3 regions of the Clostridium sartagoforme genome follow, and region 2 is predicted to be linked to each of the others. Evidence: riboswitches for the same ligand, from Rfam matches in the RefSeq annotation. Region 2 holds a riboswitch; each other region holds the start of a gene.
The links. Region 2 has a riboswitch for S-adenosylmethionine ahead of ABDZ60_RS15260 (methionine ABC transporter ATP-binding protein). Riboswitches for the same ligand answer to the same signal wherever they lie in the genome.
Positions count from the first base shown of each region.

Region 1 (2,276 bases), on a different contig from region 2:
TGAAGTAATTTCAGGTGACTCCTCATAAAATCCTAATTCATTTGGTAATCCTGCATTTGGATAAACTGATATAAATAAATTCTGTGTTTCTGCTAACTCTTTTATAAATTGATTTAAATCTTTTGCTCCAAAAGAACAATTTAGTCCTATTGAAATTATATTTTCATTTTTCATTGAAACAGCAAAGGCTGAAAGGTTTTGTCCTGATAAAATTCTCCCTGACTTATCTGTTATAGTTCCAGATATCATTATTGGAAGAGTTATATTTTTTATCCTAAAAATCTCATTTGCAGCCATAATAGCAGCCCTTGCATTTAAGGAATCAAAAATTGTTTCAATTAAAACCAAATCAATGCCACCATCAATTAAAGCATCGATTTGCTCTATATATGCCTTCTTTAATTGATCAAATGATATATTTCTATAACTTGGATCTTCAACATTAGGAGATAGCGATGCCATTCTATTGGTTGGACCTATAGATCCGGCAACATATCTTTTTTTGCCGTCCTTCTTATAAAATTCTTCACAAGCATCTTTAGCTAGCTTAGCACTTTTATAATTTAAGTCATAAACTAAACTCTCAAGACCAAAATCACTTTGTGATATTTTATTAGAATTTAATGTATTAGTTTCAATTATGTCTGCACCAGCTTCTAGAAAACCCATATGTATTTCATATATTATTTCTGGCTTTGTAATACTTAATAAATCATTATTACCCTTTTGATCTAAATAAAAATCTTTTAATAACTTTCCCCTATAATCTTCTTCCTTTAACATAAATGATTGAATATTTGTCCCCATTGCCCCATCAATTACTAATATTCTTTTTTCTAAATCCCTAATTATTTCGAAGCCTCTTTTCATTACATAACCCCCTTGTATTACTAAAATAATAACTCTTATTATTATATCTAAATAAAAAATCCCTTCTAAAAGTAAGAAGGGATCTTATATAAAGTATATAAAAACTCTATTACTCTTATTTTCCAGAAAAATCTGTAGGATTTAGCACCACACTATAAGCAGGTTGCTGGGTTTCAAAGGGCCAGTCCCTCCACCACTCTCAATAAGATAATTATTATATTTTTTATAATTATATATTTTTTATAATTTTTTGTAAATATATTTTACTAGTACACCTCATATATTTATTTAATAATTATTATTAAATTAGATATTATATAATTTAAATAAAAAATACCTTCTCAGAATATTACTATCAATTTCGCCATTATTTGTAAAAAATATATTTCATAAATAGTGTAGTATTATTATTTATAAAAAATAGTAATACTACACTATTATTAAAGTCTTATACTTTTCTAAATACTAAAATACATTATTATTGCAACAAGAATTATTATTATTTCCGCACCAATTATTTGCAACAACTGTATTAGAGCCTAGATATTGACATCCCTCATAGATAGTTTGATTAGTAAAATGATATATATTACAGTCACGTAAGAAATCTTTTATATGATTACAATTATTCACATAAATATGATTATATCTAGTAAAATATCTATTATAAAAATTTCTATTAGTTATAACATAGTTCCTACCATTTATATTATAAAATGAATTATATCTTCTTACTTGTCCTGGTCTTTGAATAATATTTTGTCCACCTTGATTTTGACCGCATTGATTTTGAATTCCTCGTGCTCCACCTAAATATTGATTATTATTTTGAAAGTTTTCTGCTCCTTGAACTCTTTGATAAGCTCCATAACTTGCTAAATTACCTTGTTTAACTTCTGATACATTATGAAAATCATAATCTGCATTTTCTTGCCAATTATTTTGGCAACTATTTTGAGGATAATTATCCTTATTATTCATACCTTTATAATATTCTTCATAATTTGAGTTTTCATATTCATTGTTATAATAGTCCATTCTAAATACCTACCTTCTAAACATCTTTTGTTATATTGTTTTATATAATATATTATTCTTAATGTACTATAATGTTTCCTATTTATTTAAATATCATTTAAGAGTATATTACATTAGTGTATTATTAAAGCATCTTAAAGATTGACTTTTAAGATGCTTTAATATGTTAACCTGTTAATAATTTGTATAATTCTCCTTCTTTATTGATTATTTTATCTATATTTTTAAGAGGTATAGTAAAGGTTATAAATCCCATTGATTCAGGTGCTATTTTTTCTGGATGATAATAAATATATAAATTGTCATTATCTATATAAAAGTCTTGATTTTCAGTTATACCTTTAAATGAATCCGGAAATATAAAATTA
Region 1 covers NZ_BAAACH010000032.1:128,974-131,249, forward strand. Annotated here, with positions in the region: gene metH (methionine synthase) at 1-870, opposite strand, end outside; SAM riboswitch class I at 983-1,079, opposite strand; gene ABDZ60_RS12705 (hypothetical protein) at 1,336-1,908, opposite strand; gene ABDZ60_RS12710 (WG repeat-containing protein) at 2,075-2,276, opposite strand, start outside.
Region 1: linked by a shared signal. The riboswitch ahead of metH (methionine synthase) and the one ahead of ABDZ60_RS15260 (methionine ABC transporter ATP-binding protein) in region 2 are both predicted to bind S-adenosylmethionine.

Region 2 (2,276 bases):
GTAGAGATTTACCACATAATTATCCAATTAATTGTGTAGCGTATACTGGCACCCATGATAATGATACTATTTGTGGATGGTATAATGTTACTGGAAGCAAAAATGAAATTGAAAAAGCTAAAAACTACTTGAACTTAACTTATGAAGAAGGGATAGCAAAAGGCTTAATAAGAGGGGTCTGGGGAAGTCCAGCTTACTTAGCAGTAACTACAATGCAAGATTTCTTAGGGCTAGGTAATAGCGCTAGAATGAATATGCCTTCAACATTAGGAGGAAATTGGATGTGGAGAGCATCTAAAAAAGATTTTAGTGAAAAATTAGCAAAAGAAATTTATTCTTTAACTAAATTATATGGTAGATGATTTAAGCTATACTAATCATTAATAAATTTCTTATAAATCACAAATAAAGCTCATGGAGAGAATATTATCCATGAGCTTTATTCATAATAATAACATGCGGTCTTTACAATTCATAGTTCATAGTGAACTGAATAAGTTTTATTAAGGGTGGTTTAAGATGAAAGTATTAATAATGAGTGTAAATTTAAGAGCAAGTTGGGTACATTCTTTAAAAGAAAAAAGAATGATAGTTAGAAGTGTAACTCAAAAATTGAAAAATAAATTTAATATATCAGTAAATGAAATAGAAAACCAAGATCTACATCAAAGCATAGTTATTGGTATATCAGGAATATGTGCTAGTAGCTCGCAAGCAGATTCTACTGTAGAAAACATAATTAATTTTATAGAATTAAATACAGATGCAGAGCTTGTTAATGTAGAAAAAGATATTATAGTATTTAAATTTTTATAGGTATAGATAAATAAGTTTTAAGATATATATTGACAAATTCAAATTATATATGTATATTAATATCAATAGAAAAATTTAATATTTTAATACGTTTCTTATCAAGAGTGGTGGAGGGACTGGCCCTGTGAAACCCAGCAACCTATAATAGGATTATGATAAGTCTAATTTATGTTAGATAATTATATTTTATTATGTTTGGTGCTAAATCCTGCAGCTTTTAGCTGATAGATGAGAGAATAAATTAATATGTGACATTATACGCACTAGAGATTTATTCTCTAGTGCGTTTTTTATTCTTTTGAAAATATTACTTTTTTATTTCTTTAATTTTCTTAGGGGGGAATATAATCATGATTGAAATAAATAATTTAACCAAAAGCTTTGGTGAGATACAGGTTATAAAAAATGTGTCTATTAAAATACAAAAGGGAGAAATATATGGAATTATAGGACATAGTGGTGCTGGTAAATCCACTTTGTTAAGATGTATAAATGGATTAGAAGCCTACGAAGATGGTTCACTTACAGTTATGGGACGTGAAGTTAAATCTTTAAAGGGGCTGGAACTAAGAGAATTTAGAAAAGATTTGGGTATGATATTTCAAAGCTTTAATTTATTAAATAGAAAAACAGTCTTTGAAAATATAGCCTTACCTTTAGAAGTTTGGGGATATGAAAAAGTAAGAATTAAAAGTAGAGTAAATGAGCTTTTAAATTTAGTAGGACTTTCTGAAAAGGCTAATGTAAAACCATCAAGTTTAAGTGGTGGACAAAAACAAAGAGTAGCAATAGCAAGGGCTTTAGCATTAGAACCTAAAATTCTACTTTGTGATGAAGCTACTTCAGCATTAGATCCTAAAATAACAAAAGATATATTAGCACTTTTATCAAAAATAAATAAAGAACTAGGAATTACAATAGTTATTGTTACTCACCAGATGGAAGTTGTCAAAGAGGTATGCGAAAAGGTTGCACTAATAGAAGACGGAATTTTAAAAGCTCAAGGCAAATCGGAAGACTTATTTTTAAACCCAGGAGTTTCACTTAAAAAATTTTTAGGTGAACAAGATGACGAATTACTACCTACAACAGGAGTAAATATAAAGTTATTTTTTCCAAGTACATCATCAGAAAATGCACTTATAACAAAGATGGCCAGAGAAATTAATGTAGACTTTTCAATAGTTTGGGGAAAACTAGAAAAATTTAGAGAAGATGTTCTTGGAAGTTTAGTAATAAATATAGCGCAAGAAGATAAAGAAAAGGTAATTAAATATCTACAAGATAAGAATGTAATATTGGAGGTGATTAATTAATGTTAGAAATATTATTACCGGCATTTAATAAAACAATTATAATGGTATTTTTTTCAACACTATTTTCAGTAATTTTAGGCTTTATTCCCGCTATAGCATTAATAGTTACAGCTCCTAAAGGATTAAAACCAAATAAGATAATAT
Region 2 covers NZ_BAAACH010000037.1:281,328-283,603, reverse strand. Annotated here, with positions in the region: gene malQ (4-alpha-glucanotransferase) at 1-362, shown strand, start outside; gene ABDZ60_RS15265 (DUF503 domain-containing protein) at 520-816, shown strand; SAM riboswitch class I at 909-1,051, shown strand; gene ABDZ60_RS15260 (methionine ABC transporter ATP-binding protein) at 1,167-2,132, shown strand; gene ABDZ60_RS15255 (methionine ABC transporter permease) at 2,132-2,276, shown strand, end outside.

Region 3 (2,276 bases), on a different contig from region 2:
AATATCCCAGTAGACAGAATAATCTCAGATGGAGAAAAAAATAAAAAAATATCAAGAGAAGAAGCAGATAATATGCGAAGGCATGTGAAAATGATAAAGGAATGTTGGATTTTATCCAAGGATAAATTAATTAGAGCTCTTCAAAGATTTGCAAGAGATTTTAATAGAACTTGGTATGGAGACAATAAGGAGTTTTTATACTTAAAGATATTTAATACTCCAAAAGACTTAGGAGAATTTGTTGTAAACTCAAGCTATATGACAACAAATGATAGTGAGTTTAAGGAGCGAACAGGTATAAGTATTTCTGAATGGAAAAACATATGTGAAAAAGCTGACAAAAATAAAAGTGATGGAGAAAGGTTTAAAGATATTCTATTAAAATCACTTACAGAAATAATTTAAGACTAAAATTTATTATTGACAGTATTATTTAGAAATTATATAATTATTATTGTCAATAATATATGCGGGTGTAGCTCAATGGTAGAGCCCTTGCCTTCCAAGCAAGTTACGTGAGTTCGATTCTCATCACCCGCTCCATATGCGTTATTAGCTCAGTTGGTAGAGCACCTGACTCTTAATCAGGGTGTCCCGGGTTCGATCCCCTGATAACGCACCAAAGAGATTACTATGTAATCTCTTTTTTATGTTTAAATCAACTATATTTTGCGTATAACTTTAATTGTTTGTAGAAATATATAATCGTAATATATTGTGAGGGAAAATATAACTGTTGACAATATAAATTTAAGCTGATACTATAATAATGCAAAATTTAAAAGTCTTATCAAGAGTGGTGGAGGGACTGGCCCTTTGAAGCCCAGCAACCAAGGATTTTAATTAATTCTTAAGGTGCTAAATCCTGCAGGATATCCTGATAGATAAGAGGCGAATTATAACTTTTTATATGTGTAATCAAAGCTTCTGTATTCTTGCAGAAGCTTTTTTAAATTTAAACTAAAAATACATACAAATTATTTAATATCAAAAAGGAGAGAAAAGAATTTTGAATAACAAAGGTAATGGGCTGGCTTTACTTCCATTGGGAGTATTTCTATTAGTTTATTTAGGAACATCAATAATTGCAAAAGATTTTTATGCTGTATCTATACTAATCCCTTTCCTAGCAGCAGCTTTAACAGCATTAATCATGAATAAAAAAGTAAAGTTTGATGAGAAAGTAGATATATTTTGTAGAGGTGCAGGAAATACCAATATTTTACTTATGGTAATTATATTTATATTAGCAGGAGCTTTTGCAAAAGTAGCAAAGGATATGGGAGCAGTAGATTCTACTGTTAATTTAGGACTTTCTTTACTGCCAAGTAGTCTTTTAATTCCAGGAATATTTATTATAGGATGTTTCATATCATTATCTATAGGAACATCAATGGGAACTATTGTTGCGCTAGTACCAATAGCTGTTGGAATAGCAGATAAAACTGGAATAGCAACAGCTTTAGCTACAGGAGCGGTGGTTAGTGGAGCGATGTTCGGAGATAACCTTTCTATAATATCAGATACAACTATAGCTGCTACTAGAACACAAGGTTGTGAGATGAAAGATAAATTTAAAATGAACTTTATTATAGTACTTCCAGCTGCAATCATAACTGCAATAATACTTATGTTGCTAACTAAGAGTGCAACAGTTGTAAATTTAGAAGCCTTAGAATTTAATTTGTTTAAAATTTTACCATATATAATTGTAATAGTAACATCATTAATTGGAGTAAATGTAATTATAGTATTATTACTTGGTATTTTATCCTCAGGAATAATAGGATTTATTCTTGGAAGTTTTAATCTTATAGGATTATTTAACTCTATATCCTCAGGAATATTAGGTATGAGTGAACTAATAATAATTTCAATTCTTATAGCAGGAACAATAGAACTTATTAATTTTAATGGTGGAATAGATTTTATTATTAATAAAGGATTAAAAAACTTCAAAACTAAGAGGGGAGCCGAATACGGTATTGCAACATTAGTTAGTTTAGTTGATATTTGTACAGCTAATAATACTGTTGCAATTGTGACTGTAGGACCTATAGCTAAAGATATTTCAAATGAATTTGATTTAGAACCCAAAAGAGTTGCAGGCATAATGGATATGTTTGCATGCGTGTTTCAAGGAGTGATACCATATGGTGCACAATTAATTTCAGCAGCAGGACTTGCCGCTTTATCACCATTTGCAATAATGAAATTTTTATTTTATCCTTATCTTATGGGGATATGTGCTATAATATCTATATACATACATTGGA
Region 3 covers NZ_BAAACH010000011.1:68,451-70,726, forward strand. Annotated here, with positions in the region: gene ABDZ60_RS04080 (hypothetical protein) at 1-405, shown strand, start outside; tRNA gene ABDZ60_RS04085 (tRNA-Gly) at 470-543, shown strand; tRNA gene ABDZ60_RS04090 (tRNA-Lys) at 547-622, shown strand; SAM riboswitch class I at 785-891, shown strand; gene ABDZ60_RS04095 (Na+/H+ antiporter NhaC family protein) at 1,010-2,276, shown strand, end outside.
Region 3: linked by a shared signal. The riboswitch ahead of ABDZ60_RS04095 (Na+/H+ antiporter NhaC family protein) and the one ahead of ABDZ60_RS15260 (methionine ABC transporter ATP-binding protein) in region 2 are both predicted to bind S-adenosylmethionine.